Regions from separate parts of the Streptomyces sp. NPDC043952 genome, predicted to be linked through region 1. Evidence: riboswitches for the same ligand, from Rfam matches in the RefSeq annotation. Region 1 holds a riboswitch; each other region holds the start of a gene.
What was found. A riboswitch is a leader RNA that binds a small molecule or an ion and turns the genes downstream of it on or off. The one in region 1 is predicted to bind cyclic di-AMP.
Positions count from the first base shown of each region.

Region 1 (5,660 bases):
AACTCGTAGTCACACATAACGTCTTCATCGTGAATCCTGTCCATCGGCCGAGTCCTAGAGCCTCACCATCGCCCGCAGGTACTCACTCTCCAGCTGGCGGATTCTTCTCAAGAAATCGTCAAGAAGATCGGAACAGCCGTCGGTGAACACCTCGCCTTCCTTGCTTTCCACCCGGAATGTGACCGGCGAGTGGAGATTCAGCGCTGTGCGTCTCTCTGTGCGTGCCACGGTCAGCTAACGAGCCTCTCGGGAGCTGGGGGTGTGGGGCATTCGGGTGCTTCTGTAACTCGAAAGCGGGGTTCGGCGGTCCTATGACAGCAACGGGCGGAAATAAGAATGCTTTTAGGGCGGGCTGGGGCGGGTGCGGGCCGGGCGGCGCGTGCCGTCCCCCCGGGCGGGCAGGCCCACGGCGGGCCGCACACTGGAGGCGATGAGCACCGAGCGAGCTTTGCCCGAGTCCGCGCCGTACCCGTACGTGCTGCTGTCCGCCGCCGTCTCCCTCGACGGCTGCCTGGACGACACCGGACAGCAGCGGCTGCTGCTGTCCGGACCGGCCGACTTCGACCGGGTGGACGCGGTACGGGCCTCGGCCGACGCCCTCCTGGTCGGCGCCGGCACCCTGCGCGCCGACAACCCGCGGCTGCTGGTCGCCTCCGCCGAGCGGCGCGCGGCCCGGCTCGCGCGGGGCCGGCCGGAGTATCCGCTGAAGGTCACCGTCACCGGCACCGGCGACCTCGATCCCGCGGCCCGCTTCTGGCACACCGGCGGCGACAAGCTCGTCTACACGACCGACGCGGGCGCCGCACGGGTCACCCGTCTCCTCGGCGGCGCCGCCGACGTCGTCGCGCTCGGCCCGGAGCTGGACTGGCGGGCCCTGCTCGGCCACCTGCGGGCCGAGCGCGGGGTCGGCCGGCTGATGGTGGAGGGCGGCGCGGCCGTGCACACCCAGCTCCTCCAGCAGGGCCTCGCCGACGAACTCCAGCTCGTGGTCGCCCCGCTGATCGTGGGCGATCCGGCCGCCCCGCGGCTGTTCGGACCCGGCCGGTACCAGGAGGGTCGGCTGCGGCTGGTCGAGTCCCGCCGGATCGAGGACGTCGTCCTGATGCGCTACGAGCCCACCGCGCCCGGCACCGGACCGGTGCTCACCGCCGCCGACCGGCACTGGCTGCGCACCGCCTGCGAGCTGGCCGCGCTGTGCCCGCCCTCGCGAACGGCCTTCAGCGTCGGCGCGGTCGTGGTCGCCGCCGACGGCACCGAGCTGGCCCGCGGCCACTCCCGCGAGGGCGGGGACCCGGTGGTGCACGCGGAGGAGGCGGCGCTCGCCAAGACCGACCCCGCCGACCCGCGGCTGCCCGGCGCCACCGTCTACAGCAGCCTGGAGCCCTGCGCCCGCCGCGCCTCGCGCCCCGCGCCCTGCGCCGAGCTGATCCTGCGGGCGGGGGTGCGCCGGGTGGTGACCGCCTGGCGGGAGCCGGACACCTTCGTGGTGGCGGCCGACGGCACCGGGGTGCTGACGGCCGCGGGCGCCGAGGTCGTCGTCCTGCCCGAGTACGAGCCGCTGGCCAAGGCGCCGAACCGGCATCTGCCCGGCCGATCCGGGGGCCCGTCGTAACCGATGTGCTTTCCGCCCTGGTGATGGCGTACAGTAGAGACATCGCCGCGGGGTGGAGCAGCTCGGTAGCTCGCTGGGCTCATAACCCAGAGGTCGCAGGTTCAAATCCTGTCCCCGCTACTGATGTCTCAGGGCCGGAATCCAGTTCATGGATTCCGGCCCTGGGTGTTTTCCGGGCCTCGAACGGGGGGTTACCCCCCGTGACCGTTCGACCGCCCAGCGCATAACATCTGAGTCACCATCAAAAACCGGGTGACTCGTGAACGGCGGTCAACTCGCCCGGTTTGGCGGCCCGCTGGGCGGTAAGTCCACGGGTTTGAACCTTAATGATCAAGCCGAACGGCTTGGAAAGTTCCCCTCCGGTCTATTAACGTTCGATAACGCAGCGCGGTCGTCCCAGCCGTCACCCGAGGCGGCTCCGTGCGCACGCGCCGAATCCCGCGAGGGAACCGGGGAACCACCACCTCTGGGGTGAATCACGCGGACACCACCGCGGACTCAGCCGAGTCCACGAGCGGTATACGCGCGTAGGAGACCTTCCTGCTCCGAACCCGTCAGCTAACCCGGTAGGCGGAGGAAGGAAAGGAGCACGCCCCCGTGGCGTCCAACCGGCCCGCCCCCGAAGCACCGTTCGTGCCCGCTCAGCGCGCACCCGAGTCGTTCGGCCCCGGCCCCGAAGGCGACGGCCCCTGGGAGGAGTGGAACCCCGGCGAGGAGTCCGTCGCCCCGGTCCGCGGCCGCCACCGCGTCGCCAAGCAGCGCGGCGGCTTCGCCCGCAGCTCCACCGTCCTCGGCGTCGGCGTGATCGCCGCCGTCGGCGCGGGCGGCATCGCCAGCGCCAACCCCGGCAAGCCGCCGGTCTCCGTCTCGATGCCGGACCTGCCGGACGTCTCGGTGCCGCACCTGTCCACCGTCGAGCACTTCCTCGGCGACGACTCCGCCGAGACGCCCAAGGCCGAGACCGCCACCGCGCTCACCGACCTCGGGCGGACCACCGAGGGCGCCACGGACACCGGCGCGGGCGAGGCCCTGCGCAACCGGATCATGGCCCAGGCCGAGCAGCAGCAGGGCCAGGCCGACAGCAAGGCCACCGCCGCGATGGTCGCCGCCGCCCAGCAGCAGAGCGACGCGGCGGCCGCCAAGGCGGAGAAGGAGGCCGCCGCCAAGGCCGCCGACGCCAAGGAGCAGGCGGAGGCCGACGCCAAGAAGGCGGCCGAGGCCAAGCGGCTGGCCGCGCTCGCCAAGCAGTACACGCTGCCCGTCGTCTCGTACACGATCACCGGCACCTTCGGGCAGCCCGGCGCCATGTGGTCCTCCGGCTACCACACCGGCCTCGACTTCGCCGCCCCCACCGGCACCCTGATCAAGGCCGTCCACGGCGGCACCATCACCCAGGCCGGCTGGGCCGGCGCCTACGGCTACCGCACCGTCCTCACCCTGGACGACGGCACCGAGCTGTGGTTCTGCCACCAGTCCTCGATCAACGTCTCGGTCGGCCAGAAGGTCACCACCGGCGAGGTCATCGGCCGCGTCGGCGCCACCGGCAATGTCACCGGCCCGCACCTGCACCTGGAGGTGCACCCGAACGGGCAGCCCACCGCCGTCGACCCCGCGCCCTGGCTGCGCGACAAGGGCCTCAACCCCTGACGGAACCGCGCCGGTTCCCGCACCGGCGGCGGAATGCGATCATCCGTCGCCGGTGTTGATGTGAAGCATGACTTCTCTGCGCACACTGGGCTCATCCGACCTCCAGGTCTCCCCGCTCTGCCTGGGCGGCAACGTCTTCGGCTGGACCGCCGACGAGCAGACCTCCTTCGCCGTCCTGGACGCGTACACGGCCGCGGGCGGCAACTTCATCGACACCGCCGACGCCTACAGCGCCTGGGTCGAGGGCCACCAGGGCGGCGAGTCCGAGACCGTCATCGGCAAGTGGGTCAAGGCCCGCGGCAACCGCTCCGACGTCGTCATCGCCACCAAGGTCAGCCAGCACCCGCAGTACCGGGGCCTGTCCGCGGCCAACATCAAGGCCGCCGCCGATGCCTCCCTGGCCCGCCTGGGCACCGACTACATCGACCTCTACTACACCCACTTCGACCAGCCCGAGGTGCCGGTCGAGGAGATCATCGGCGCGCTGGACGAGCTGGTGAAGGCCGGAAAGGTCCGGCAGATCGCCGCGTCCAACATCAGCGCCGAGCGGCTCAAGGAGTCCCTGGACTTCTCCGCCCGCGAGAACCTGGCCCGCTATGTGGCGCTCCAGCCCCACTACAACCTGGTCTCCCGCGACACCTACGAGGGCCCGCTCCAGGACCTCGTCGCCCGCGAGGGCCTGTCCGCGGTGCCGTACTTCGCGCTCGCCGCGGGCTTCCTGACCGGCAAGTACCGGCCCGGTGCCACGGTCGACAGCGCCCGTGCCGGCTCGGCCGCCAAGTACGCGGAGACCGAGCGCGGCCAGAAGGTGCTCGCCGCCCTCGACGAGATCGCCGCCGCGCACGGGGCCGCGCACGCCACCGTCGCCCTCGCCTGGCTGGCCGCCCAGCCGACCGTCACCGCCCCGATCGCCTCGGCCCGCACCCTGGAGCAGCTCCCGCCGCTGCTGGCCGTCGGCGAGCTGAAGCTGACGGACGACGAGCTGAAGAAGCTGACGGACGCCTCGGCCTGAGCACCCTGGGGCCCGTAGGTCACATCCAGTACGGGTGGTAGGACGGGTACGGCGCCGCCGGGTGGCCGTACCCGTGCCCCTGCGGCTGCCCCGGCCGGATGTACGCGTGCCCGTACGGCGCGGGCGCCCACCCCATCGGGACGTGGGCGGCGGCCGCCCTGAGGGCCGCGTACTCCAGGGCGGGCCGGGCGGCCTCCCGGCGCTGCCACAGCTGATCGAGCAGTTCCCGCTCGCGGGTGGCGAAGTCCGCGCCCGCCCGCCCCTGGCGGCCCTGCCGGCGCAGCAGCGCGAGGGCGGTGGCGTACGTCTCGTACTGGGCGACCGCCCGTGCCGTGGGGCGGCCGGCGTGGTGGCGGGCGTAGTCGCGGGCCATCCGGCGGGCGCGCATCGAGCCGAGCGCGAAGGGCTCGGCCGGGCCCAGCCAGCCGGCCAGCACATAGGTGGGCAGTTCCTCGCGCACCGTGCGCAGCTCCCGCTGCCGGGTCCAGACCGCGAGCCAGGTCAGCAGCCCGAACACGGGCAGCATGAAGGCGCCGTAGACGGCGAGGAAGCCGTACTGGCCGAAGCCGGCGGAGCTGTTCCACAGGGAGTGCATGCACATCGCGAGCAGCAGACCGCCGAGCGGGAGCAGCACCCGCCGGGCGCGCCCGCGGGCCCCGTACAGCGCGGCGAGGCCGAAGCCGATGCCGGTGCAGGTGGTGAACAGGGGGTGCGCGAACGGGGACATCACGATGCGCACGAAGAAGGTGGCGGCGGTGACGGAGACGATGCCGTGGCCGCCGCTGATCCGGTCGGTGCCGAAGGCGGTGCCGAGGTAGAGGATGTTCTCGGTGAACGCGAACCCGGTGGCGGTGATCCCGGCTATCACCATCCCGTCCACGATCCCGGTGAACTCGCGCCTGCGGAAGAGGAAGACGAGCAGGACGGCCGCCGCCTTGGCGGACTCCTCGACTATCGGGGCTATCAGGGTGGCGCCGAGGGTGTTGGCGCCCGCCGGGTCCGCGGTGGAGGTGGCGATCCACTTGGTCGCGAAGCTGTTCGCGACGATGGCTATCAGCGCCGCCGCGAACGCGCCCCAGCAGAACGCGAACACCAGGTTCCGCCAGGCGAAGGGCGCCACCCGGTCCAGCCAGCGGAACGCGGTGACCAGCCAGGGCACCGGCAGCACCGCGAGGCCGAGACCCACCAGGAACCCCTCGGTGCCGGTCTCCTTGCGCACCAGCGCCAGGATGACCAGCCCGGACATGGCCAGCAGCGTGATCAGCGCGCCGTACCGCACCCACCGCAGCTGCCACCAGTGCGGGTGGTGCAGCGTCTCGCCGCCGGGGCTCGGGGGGTACATCGGGTACGCAGAACTGGTGGCCACGGCATCGACCCTAACGGTGGCGG
Region 1 is NZ_JBWKES010000035.1:45,995-51,654, forward strand. Features, by position in the region: gene AC069R_RS28370 (DUF2637 domain-containing protein) at 1-44, opposite strand, end outside; gene AC069R_RS28375 (dihydrofolate reductase family protein) at 431-1,612, shown strand; tRNA gene AC069R_RS28380 (tRNA-Met) at 1,659-1,732, shown strand; cyclic di-AMP (ydaO/yuaA leader) riboswitch at 2,032-2,200, shown strand; gene AC069R_RS28385 (M23 family metallopeptidase) at 2,210-3,259, shown strand; gene AC069R_RS28390 (aldo/keto reductase) at 3,327-4,271, shown strand; gene AC069R_RS28395 (PrsW family intramembrane metalloprotease) at 4,291-5,637, opposite strand.

Region 2 (5,660 bases), on a different contig from region 1:
CACAGCCGATGTCCACGGAGCGCGCGGCCCGCACCCGGTCGTCGCCGACGACGAACTCGGTGGAGCCGCCGCCGATGTCCACCACCAGATAGGGCCTGGCGAGATCCGTACGGCCCGCCAGCTCCCTGGTCGCGCCGGTGAAGGAGAACTCGGCCTCCTGGTCGCCGGTGATGACCTCCGGCTCCACGCCGAGGATGTCCAGCACGCCGCGCACGAAGTCGTCGCGGTTCTCGGCGTCGCGGGACGCGGAGGTGGCGACGAAGCGCAGCCGCTCGGCGCCGTGCTCCTTGATGATCTCGGCGTACTCCCGGCACGCGGCGAAGGTGCGCTCCAGCGCCTTCGGGGCGAGCCTGCCGGTGCGGTCGACGCCCTGGCCGAGCCGCACGATGGTCATCCGGCGGTCCAGGTCGGTCAGTTCGCCGGTCGCCGGGTCCGCGTCCGCGACCAGCAGCCGGATGGAGTTCGTACCGCAGTCGATCGCCGCGACCCTGGTCACCGCGCCTCCTCCTTCGGGTCCTGCGCGAGCGTCACGCACGCGCCCTTGCGCCACCACTCCGGCAGCATCGCGATCGCCTCGTCGCCGAGCGGGTTGACGCCGGGGCCCGCGGCCAGTGAGTGGCCGACCAGGACGTGCAGGCACTTCACCCGGTCCGGCATGCCGCCCGCGCTCGGGAAGCCCGCCAGGACCTCGATCTCGTCCCGGCGCCGGATGTAGTCCTCGTGCGCGGCCCGGTAGGCGGCGGCCAGCTCCGGGTCGGTCTTCAGGCGCTCGGTCATCTCCTTCATGACGCCGTTCGCCTCCAGCGTGCCGATGGCCGAGGCGGCCTTGGGGCACGTCAGGTAGTACAGCGTCGGGAAGGGTGTGCCGTCGGGCAGGCGCGGCGCCGTCTCCACGACGTCCGGCTGACCGCACGGGCAGCGGTGCGCGATGGCGCGCAGGCCCCGCGGGGGGCGGCCGAGCTGCTGCTTGAAGGCCTCGACGTCCGCGTCGGTGGGCTCGGTGCGCGGGGTGGGCGGCGGAGGGGTTTCCATGACTGCTTTCAGAGTGGCTTTCTGTGGGTCACCGGCGGGGCCGGTCACTGGTCGGAGGCGTCGGACTTGTCGACCCCGTCCCAGATGTTCGTGTACCAGGGCCGGTGGGCGGCCCGGAGGTCGGTGCGGGACTGCCGGGCCGCGCCCGGATCGACCACCACGTACCCGGTCTCGCCGGGCATCACATAGTGCAGACGTTTGCGGATCTGCTGCTCGGCATAGGCGTCGTCCTGCCAGCGCGCCTTGAGGTCGCGCAATTGTTCGACGCGTTTGCGGGCCTCGGCCTGCTGCCGCTGGAGGTCGGAGATCTGGGCGCGCTGGGAGACGTACTGCCGCATCGGGTAGGCGAGCGCGACCACCAGCGAGCACAGCACCAGCGCGAGCAGCGCGGCGCGGCCGGTCAGCCGGGAGCGGCGCGCCTGCCGCTTGGTCTGCGAGCGGTAGACGCGGGCCGCGGTCTGCTCACCGAGCAGCCGCAGCCTGGTCGCGGTGGAGAAACGGTCCCGGTCCCTTGCGGCCATGTCGGCTCTCCGCCTCCCCTTTCACGCCGTCGTCCGGCGGTCGCACACGTGCGTACGTCCCCGGACACGGTACGGGACCGGGTACGGGGACGTACGTACGACTGGCCAAGAGGTGGCCCGTGGGGCGGCCCGGCGGGCGGCCCCACGGGGTCGGCTCAGCCCTTGAAGCGCGGGAAGGCGCTGCGGCCGGCGTACACCGCGGCGTCGTCCAGGATCTCCTCGATGCGCAGCAGCTGGTTGTACTTGGCGACGCGCTCGGAGCGGGCCGGGGCGCCGGTCTTGATCTGGCCGCAGTTGGTGGCGACGGCCAGGTCGGCGATGGTGACGTCCTCGGTCTCACCGGAGCGGTGGGACATCATGCACTTGAAGCCGTTGCGCTGGGCCAGCTCGACGGCGTCCAGGGTCTCGGTCAGCGAGCCGATCTGGTTGACCTTGACGAGCAGGGCGTTGGCAGTGCCCTCCTCGATGCCGCGGGCCAGGCGCTCGGGGTTGGTGACGAACAGGTCGTCGCCGACGAGCTGGACCTTGTCGCCGAGCTTGTCGGTGATGATCTTCCAGCCGGCCCAGTCGTCCTCGAACAGCGGGTCCTCGATGGAGACCAGCGGGTAGGCCGCCACCAGCTCCTCGTAGTACTCCGTCATCTCGGCGGCGGAGCGCTCCTTGCCCTCGAAGAGGTACTTGCCGTCCTTGTAGAACTCGGAGGCGGCGACGTCGAGGGCGAGGGCGATCTGCTCGCCGGGCGCGTACCCGGCTTCCTTGATGGCCTCCAGGATCAGGTCCAGGGCCTCGCGGTTGGAGCCGAGGTTCGGGGCGAAGCCGCCCTCGTCACCGAGACCGGTGGCCAGGCCCTTGCCCTTCAGGACCTTCTTGAGGGTGTGGTAGACCTCGGCACCCCAGCGCAGCGCCTCGGAGAAGGACTCCGCGCCGATCGGGGCGATCATGAACTCCTGGATGTCCACGTTGGAGTCGGCGTGCGAGCCGCCGTTCAGGATGTTCATCATCGGCACCGGCAGCAGGTGCGCGTTGGGGCCGCCCAGGTAGCGGAAGAGGGGCAGGTCGGACGCCTCGGAGGCGGCGTGCGCGACGGCCAGGGAGACGCCGAGGATGGCGTTGGCGCCGAGCGAGCCCTTGTTGTCGGTGGCGTCCAGGTCGAACATGGCCTGGTCGATCAGGCGCTGCTCGGTGGCGTCGTAGCCGACCAGCTCCGGGCCGATCTGCTCGATGACGGCGAGGACGGCCTTCTCGACACCCTTGCCCTGGTAGCGGTTGGGGTCACCGTCGCGCAGCTCGATGGCCTCGAAGGCGCCGGTGGAGGCGCCGGACGGGACGGCGGCACGACCGGTGCTGCCGTCGTCGAGGCCGACCTCGACCTCGACCGTGGGGTTGCCTCGGGAGTCCAGGATTTCCCGGGCTACGACGACGTCGATGGACGGCACGAGCATCTCCTTCTTGGATGTGACGCTGGAAGTGCGGGAGGCGGCCGTGCGGCTGCGCCCTTGCGACTAGAGCCTAACCGTCCCGGCGTCGCGGACCACCGACCGACCGTCTGGTGGGCGACGGGGACATGGAGACGGTACCTATTGTTCACCACCGGAACAAAAAGGGTCCCGGAGGAGGCCCGGCTGAAGGCTGGGAGAACACAAGACCCCACCCCGGCACGAACGGGGGAATCGCGCCGGGGTGGGGGGTTGGGGGGGACGGGGCGGGCGGGGGCCTGGGGCTTGGGGGACCCGCCGGGGGGTTGGGGGACCCGCCTTGGGGGGTGAGGCGTGGGGTCCGCCGGGGGTGGGCCTGGGGCATGACGCCTGGGGGCCCGCCGGGTGCGCCTGAGGCATGGAGCCTGGGGGCCTGCCGGGGGTGGGGCCTGGGGCCTGGGGGCCCGCCGGGGGCCCCTGGGCCGTTGGGGCGGGTACCAGGGGCGGGGTTCCTCGGGGCCGCCGGGGGGGTGGGCCGTCGGGGCCTATCGGGCGCGGCGTCGGGAGCGTCGGGGGTACGACACCGGGGGTACGGCGTCGGGGGCTACCCCCTGCGAGGGGCCCGTCGGTCCGGCTGAGCGGAGCCGGGCCGGTGATGCGGAGCCGGGCCGGTGATGCGGAGCCGGGCGGGGTGAGCGGAGTCGGGCGCCCCGGTCCGCCGGCCGGGTCCGGCCGGCCGGGGAAGCATCCCGCGGCCGGGCCGCCGGGCGAGCCCCGTGCGGGGCTCGCGGCGGCCGTGGCCGGGCCGGGTTACTTCAGGTGGAGCTGCTGACCCGGGTAGATCAGGTCGGCGTTGTCGATGATGTCCTTGTTCAGGTCGAACAGCTTCTTCCAGCCGCCGGCCACGTGGTGCGCGGCCGCGATGGAGCTGAGGGTGTCGCCCTTGACCACCTTGTACTCGCCGTCGCCCTTCTTGACCTTCTTGCCGGTCGGGGTGGTGACGGTCTTGCCCGCGGACGAGCCGGTGGACGTGCTCGTGGACTTGGACGGGGCCGGGGTGGTGCGCTCGGTGGAGCGGGTGGCGGCCTGCTGGTCCGTGGAGCGGGTGGCGGTGCCGGCCGACGACGTGGTCGTCGGGGCGGAGCCGTTGTACGGGGTGCCGGTCAGGCCCGTGCCGCAGACCGGCCAGGCGCCCTTGCCCTGCGCGGCCAGGACCTTCTCGGCGACGGAGATCTGCTGCGACTTGCTGGCCTTGTCGGCGGTCGGCGCGTAGGCGGTGCCGCCGTACGCGGCCCAGGTGGAGGCGGAGAACTGGAGGCCGCCGTAGTAACCGTTGCCGGTGTTGATGGCCCAGTTGCCGCCGGACTCGCACTGGGCGACGGTGTCCCACTGGGAAGCGGTGGCGGCGGAGGCGCTGCCGGCCGCCATCAGCGGAGCGGCCACGGCGGCACCGGTGACACCGGCGAGCGTGACGGCGCGGACGGCCTTGGACGGACGACGGTGCTTGCCCTTGCCGGAAAACAGCATGGAACGATCCCCTCACCGACGCCTGCGAGGTGAGCTGTCGGGTTCGGGCCGGTTGAGTTGCCCGGCCACCCCTCCTTTCGGAGGCGTGGCTTCACCCCAAGCCGGTCCGGCATCAACTGCCGGGCCCGGCGCCTACCTTGGGTCCCCCGCTCCTGCCTGCGGCGCTTGACGCGACGACTGTTCCCGGGCAGCCGCTGGCAGGATTCGGCGTTGCGGCCGCCGGGGCTCGTGGTGACGAGCGGCCTTGACCGTAGCCAGGTGATCCGCGGAATTTCAAAGACGATCAGGGCTTCTGAGACTCATCCCACACTTTCGCCAAACCGGACATTTAGCGATCAAGTGGGGCGTCAACTAGCCCTGGTCCGCGCCCGTTTCGTCACCGACTTTCAGGGTCTGACCGGCGGTGATGTGGTTCGGGTCGGCGCCCACGACCTTCTTGTTCGCGGCGTAGAGCGCGTGCCATCCGCCGTCGACGTCAAGGGAGTCGGCGATGGCGCTCAGCGAGTCGCCCTGGCGGACGGTGTAGCTGTCCGGCTCGTGGGTCGCGTGCCGGCCGGATGTGGAGCCGTTCTGCCCGTTTGCCGTGCTTTCGTCCGCGTTGCCGCCGCGGTGGCGCCCGCCGCCGAGGGCTCCGGTGTCGACCAGGTTCCAAGTGCCCGCGGCCTGCTGGGGGTTGGCGGGGGTACCGGTGGAGGGTGAGGGCGTTCCGGAGCCGTGGGCCGGCGCGGACGGCGGGGTGGAGGCGGAGGGGTCCGAGGAGGACGGGCCGGACGGGTCCGGGCTGGAGGTGCCGGTGCCGGGCGTGCCGGTGTGCTTGCCCGGCTGCGGGCTCGCGTGCTTGCCGGTCTGCTTGCCGGAGCCGGAGCCGGTGCCTGAGCCTGAGTCGTGGCTCGGCGAAGAGGAGGGGTCGGACGAGCCGGACGGGTCGGTGGACGCCTTGCCGGAACCGGAACCGGAGCCGGCGCCGGTGCCGTCCTGGTCGCCGCTCGGTGTGCCGGCCGGGGAAGAGGGGTCGGGCAGGCCGGACGGGTCGGTCGTGCCGCCGGTCTGGCCGCTGCCGTTGCCGCTGTCACCGTCGCCGACGCCCGGATCGACGCTCACCGAACCGGAGTTCGAGGTCAGTCCGGACAGCAGGGCGCAGGTGGCCCAGGGCGTGGTGCCCTTG
Region 2 is NZ_JBWKES010000051.1:14,636-20,295, reverse strand. Features, by position in the region: gene AC069R_RS32360 (Ppx/GppA phosphatase family protein) at 1-496, opposite strand, end outside; gene AC069R_RS32355 (DUF501 domain-containing protein) at 493-1,032, opposite strand; gene AC069R_RS32350 (FtsB family cell division protein) at 1,077-1,553, opposite strand; gene eno (phosphopyruvate hydratase) at 1,709-2,989, opposite strand; gene AC069R_RS32340 (transglycosylase family protein) at 3,779-4,495, opposite strand; cyclic di-AMP (ydaO/yuaA leader) riboswitch at 4,500-4,669, opposite strand; gene AC069R_RS32335 (transglycosylase family protein) at 4,847-5,660, opposite strand, start outside.
Region 2: it holds a riboswitch for cyclic di-AMP, as region 1 does, so the genes downstream of both, AC069R_RS32340 (transglycosylase family protein) here and AC069R_RS28385 (M23 family metallopeptidase) in region 1, are expected to answer to the same signal.

Region 3 (5,660 bases), on a different contig from region 1:
GGGACGGGCCGTGACCGAGGCCGGGACGGGCCGGGGCCGGGACGGGCCGTGGCCGGGACGGGCCGTGGCCGGGGCCGGGAAGTCCGGGCTCTATACGGGCTCTGTCCGGGGCCGGGAAGTCGGGCCGGATTCGGGAAGTCGCGTCATCCTCCAGCGGGTGGCGCGGCTTCCGCGTTTTCCGAGCGCCGCCGTATCGGCCATGGCGAGAATTCCCCATGGACCGCCTCCCCTAATTCACGGCACCCGGAAATACACGCCCGCCGGATATTCCCTCCACTTTGTATACGGCACCGATGTTAATTCCGCGCGCCGGACATGTTTACGGCATGTTGCGAAGCCCGCGCACGCGCCGCGGCCCCGGACAGCCGCAGCCGGTGCGCCGCCGTCGCCCGCTCGGTGTGCAGCGCGGTCACCGCGCGGGCGCGCTCACTGTCGCCGCGCGCCACCGCGTCCACGATCGCGCCGTGCTCGGCCCAGGTGCCGGCCGCGTCCGGCGGCGCGTCCACCGTGTACATCCAGGCGATCTTGTGGCGCAGCTGGACGAGTGCCGAGGTCAGCGAGGGGCTGCCGCAGGACTGGGCCAGCGTCTCGTGGAACCAGCCGTCCAGGGCGCGCAGATCCTCGCTGCCGCCCCTCCTGGCACGCTCCTGGCCCAGCCGGACCAGGCCGCGCAGCACCTTCAGATGGGCCTCGCTGCGGCGCCGGGCGGCCCGCGCGGCGCCGAGCGGCTCCAGGAGCAGCCGCATCTCCAGCAGGTCGGCGGCCTCCTGCTCGGTCGGCTCGGCCACGCAGGCGCCCGCGTGCCGGCGCGTCACCACGAAGCCCTCCGCCTCCAGGGTGCGCAGGGCCTCGCGCACGGGGACGCGCGAGACGCCGTAGCGGCGGGCGAGCACCTCCTCGGTGAGCCGGCTCCCGCGTTCGAGGGCGCCGGCGATGATATCGTCCCGGATCGCCGTGCACACCGATTGCGCCGGAATACGCATGACAGACCTCCGCCTTAATGCCCGCGACACGACGCCGACGACGAACGCGTGTTTTCCGTGACTCTATTCCACCGGGCCGCAATTTCCGACGGCGGGCCTCGATCCATGGATATTTTTTGGACAGGGCCGGGCGAGAACGTCCGGGAAAGGCGAAAGCCCCGGCCGGGAGGGCGGGGCTTTCGGTGCGTGCGGTCGGTCAGACGTTCACGCCGTGGCCGCGCAGGTACGCGACGGGATCGACGTCGGAGCCGTAGTCGGGGCCGGTGCGCGCCTCGAAGTGCAGATGCGGGCCGGTGACGTTGCCGGTCGCGCCGGACAGGGCGATCTGCTGGCCCGCGGTGATCCGCTGGCCCACCGTGACTCCGATGGACGACAGATGGCCGTACTGGGTGTACATGCCGTCGGCCATGCGGAGCACGATCTGGTTGCCGTACGCCCCGCCCCAGCCGGTGGAGACGACCGTGCCGGCGCCGACCGCGTGCACGGGGGTGCCGGTCATCGCGTGGAAGTCGATACCGGTGTGGGAGCCGGAGGACCACAGGGAGCTGCTGGCCTTGTAGCCGGTGGACACGTAGGAGTGCGCGATCGGGGCGACGAAGGCGTTCAGCCGCTTGCGCTCGGCCTCGCGGGCGGCGCGTGCCCTGGCCTCGCGGGCCTCCTTCGCGCGCACGGCGGCGGCTTTCTCGGCCGCCTCGTGCTCGGCGATCCGCTGCTGGGCGACGGCCTGGGCGTCGATGTGCTCGGCGAGGTCGTCGCTCGCGGTGAGCACCGGGGTGAGGCCGGTCTGCTCGACGGGGGTCTCGGCGGCGAGCGCCGGGGACGCGGCGAGGGTGCCGATGACACCGGTGGTGGTCAGGGCCGCGATACCGGCCGCCTGGGCGGTGGTGCGCTTGACCCGGCCGGGCTTGCGGTGCTTCCCGGTGGCGCATGCGAACGCCATGTGCGTGGCTGTTCCTTTCCTTCCCTCTCGCCTACCGGGTTAGCTGACGGGTTAGGAGCAGGAAGGTCTCCTACGGGCCCCGCACTCGCGCGCGGACGGGCCCGATTCACCCCAGGGACAGGTGGGTCCCCGGCTCCCCTGGCTCGCGCCTCGGGGACTCGGCGATGGCTGTCCGGTGCCGCGGCTGCGGCGCACTGCCCGACGGACAACCCGGACGACGCTAAGCGGACCGGCCGCCAATCCTCAAACAGAAGGCGGCTTTTGTAGCGCATCCCACAGGGCAGACGGGCAACCTCCGCCCCAATCCGGACATCTTGGGAAGAGAGTGGAACAAAGTGGGGCCCTGACGACCCGTAGGCCGTCAGGGCCCCATCGCCGTCAGGGCCCATCCCCTGTCGGGGCCTGATCCGCTGTCCGGGCACCGCCCCCAGGGGGCTGCCCGCGCGGGTGGTTACTCGGCCGACACCACGGCGACCGCGCCGATTCCCAGCGCCTCCACCGGCGCCTTGATCTGGGACGCGTCGCCCACGAGAACCGTCACCAGGCGGTCCACCGGGAAGGCGTTGACGACCGCCGCGGTGGCCTCCACGGTGCCCGTCGCGGCCAACTGCCGGTAGAGCGTCGCCTGGAAGTCGTCGGGAAGGTGCTGCTCCACCTGGTCGGCGAGCGTGCCCGCGACGGCCGCCGCGGTCTCGTACTTCAGCGGCGCGACCCCGACGAGGTTCTGCACGGCGACGTCCCGCTCGGCGTCGGTCAGGCCCTCCGCCGCGAGGGTGCGCAGCACCTTCCACAGGTCGTCCAGCGCCGGGCCGGTGTTGGGGGTGTCCACGGAGCCGCTGATGGCCAGCATGGAGGCGCCGTTGCCGTCGGGTCCGGAGCGGAGCACCTGCCCGAACGCGCGCACACCGTAGGTGTAGCCCTTCTCCTCGCGCAGCACCCGGTCCAGGCGGGAGGTGAGGGTGCCGCCGAGGCAGTAGGTGCCGAGCACCTGGGCGGGCCACACCCGGTCGTGCCGGTCCGGGCCGACGCGGCCGATGAGCAGCTGCGTCTGGACGGCGCCGGGCCGGTCCACGATGACGACACGCCCGGTGTCGTCGGCCGTCACGGCGGGCACCGGGCGGGGCGCGCCCGGCGTGCCGGTCCAGGCGCCCAGGGTCTCGCCGAGCAGGGCGTCCAGATCGATGCCGGTGAGGTCGCCGACCACGACCGCGGTGGCGGTGGCGGGGCGCACATGGCGGTCGTAGAAGGCGCGTACGGCGGCCGCGTCGATCTTCTCGACCGTCTCCTCGGTGCCCTGGCGCGGTCGGGACATGCGCGCGGTGGCCGGGAACAGCTCCTTGGAGAGTTCCTTGGCGGCCCGGCGGGCGGGGCTGGCCAGCTCGTGCGGGATCTCGTCCAGGCGGTTGCGGACCAGCCGCTCGACTTCATTCTCGGCGAAGGCGGGGGCGCGCAGCGCGTCGGCGACCAGGCCGAGGCCCTTGGCCAGGCGCGAGGCGGGGACCTCCAGGCTGATGCGGACGCCGGGGTGGTCGGCGTGCGCGTCCAGGGTGGCGCCCGCGCGCTCCAGCTCGGCGGCGAACTCCTCGGCGGAGTGCTTGTCGGTGCCCTCGGAGAAGGCGCGCGCCATGATGGTGGCGACGCCGTCCAGGCCGGCCGGCTCGGCGTCCAGGGGGGCGTCCAGGAGCACCTCGACGGCGACGACCTGCTGGCCGGGTCGGTGGCAGCGCAGCACGGTCAGGCCATTGTCGAGCGCGCCGCGCTCGGGGGCCGGGAAGGCCCACGGCTTCGCCTCGCCGGCCTGCGGCTGCGGGTGGAAGTCCATGGTGGCGAGCTGCTCGGTCACTTGGCCGTCTCCTCGTTCTCGTTTCCGGCCTCTACGGTGGCCTCCGACTCCGGGTCCTCGGGCAGATCGGCGTCCTCGACGGCCTGCGGGGACTTCGGCTCGTAGACCAGGACCGCGCGGTTGTCGGGGCGCAGCCGGGCCTTGGCGACCTCCCTGACCTCCTCGGGGGTGATCTCCAGGATGCGCTGCACGGCGTTCAGGGCGAGCTGCGGGTCGCCGAACAGGACGGCGTAGCGGCACAGTTCGTCGGCGCGGCCCGCGACGGTGCCGAGCCGGTCCAGCCATTCGCGCTCCAACTGGGCCTGGGCGCGCTCCATCTCCTCCGCGGTGGGGCCCTCCTCGGCGAACCGGGCCAGCTCCTCGTCGATGGCCCGCTCGATGACCGGCACCTCGACGTCGCCGGAGGTCTTCACGTCCAGCCAGCCCATGGAGGGCGCGCCGGCCAGGCGCAGCAGCCCGAAGCCGGCCGCGACGGCCGTACGGTCGCGCCGCACCAGCCGGTTGTACAGCCGGGAGGACTCGCCGCCGCCGAGGACGGTCAGGGCGAGGTCGGCCGCGTCGCACGCGCGCGTGCCGTCCTGCGGCAGCCGGTAGGCGGCCATCAGGGCGCGCGCCGGGACCTCCTCCACGACGACCTCGCGCAGTTCCTCGCCGATGACGTCCGGCAGGGAGCCGTCACGGGGCGCGGGCTTGCCGTCGTGGGCCGGGATGGAGCCGAAGTACTTCTCGATCCAGGCGAGGGTCTGCTCGGGGTCGATGTCGCCGACCACGGAGAGCACCGCGTTGTTCGGCGCGTAGTAGGTGCGGAAGAACTGGCGGGCGTCCTCCAGGGTGGCCGCGTCCAGGTCCGCCATGGAGCCGATCGGCGTGTGGTGGTACGGGTGGCCCTCGGGGTACGACAGGGCGGTCAGCTTCTCGAAAGCGGTGCCGTAGGGGACGTTGTCGTAGCGCTGGCGGCGCTCATTTTTGACGACGTCGCGCTGGTTCTCCATGGACTCGTCGTCCAGGGCGGTCAGCAGCGAGCCCATGCGGTCGGCCTCCAGCCAGAGCGCGAGCTCCAGCTGGTGGGCGGGCATGGTCTCGAAGTAGTTGGTGCGCTCGAAGCTGGTGGTGCCGTTGAGCGAGCCGCCGGCGCCCTGCACCAGCTCGAAGTGGCCGTTGCCCTTGACCTGCCCGGAACCCTGGAACATCAGGTGCTCGAAAAGGTGGGCCAGGCCGGTGCGCCCCTTGACCTCGTGGCGGGAGCCGACGTCGTACCAGAGGCAGACCGCCGCCACGGGGGTCAGGTGGTCCTCGGAGAGCACCACGCGCAGACCGTTGGCCAGGCGATGCTCGGTCGCTGTCAGGCCCCCGGAGCCTGCCTCGGCTGTGGTCGTGTGACCCATGGGCATGTACGTCCCTTCGCGAGCGGAGGCGGTCGTGAAACCGCGGTTTTCCTGCCGTTCCTGCCACTGTATGCAAAGCGTGCGGGGCCCCGGTGAAGTTCCCGCGGCACGTACGCCGACAGCGGATCGCGTAGCCTGCCTCGCACCCGGATCCGGTGATCGTCCGGGGCACCGGGCGAGCCGCGCGGACCGGGGCGCCGGTCCGGGTTGTCAGTGCCCCGGTCCACAATGGTCCGCGACAGATTTGTCAGACGCTTCAGCACGAGCGAGCCGAAGGGTGCGCGCCCCGAAGGCGAGCGATCAGATCAGGAGGAGCCGGCAGCGATGGCCCGCCGCAGCACGAAGACCCCGCCGCCCGACGATTCGTACGAGGAGAAGATCCTCGACATCGACGTCGTGGACGAGATGCGTGGCTCCTACCTCGAGTACGCCTACTCGGTCATCTACTCGCGCGCCCTGCCGGACGCCCGTGACGGCCTCAAGCCGGTGCACCGCCGGATCGTCTACCA
Region 3 is NZ_JBWKES010000012.1:79,399-85,058, forward strand. Features, by position in the region: gene AC069R_RS16505 (GntR family transcriptional regulator) at 297-983, opposite strand; gene AC069R_RS16510 (M23 family metallopeptidase) at 1,180-1,923, opposite strand; cyclic di-AMP (ydaO/yuaA leader) riboswitch at 1,937-2,097, opposite strand; gene AC069R_RS16515 (M16 family metallopeptidase) at 2,375-3,745, opposite strand; gene AC069R_RS16520 (M16 family metallopeptidase) at 3,763-5,157, opposite strand; gene AC069R_RS16525 (DNA gyrase/topoisomerase IV subunit A) at 5,476-5,660, shown strand, end outside.
Region 3: it holds a riboswitch for cyclic di-AMP, as region 1 does, so the genes downstream of both, AC069R_RS16510 (M23 family metallopeptidase) here and AC069R_RS28385 (M23 family metallopeptidase) in region 1, are expected to answer to the same signal.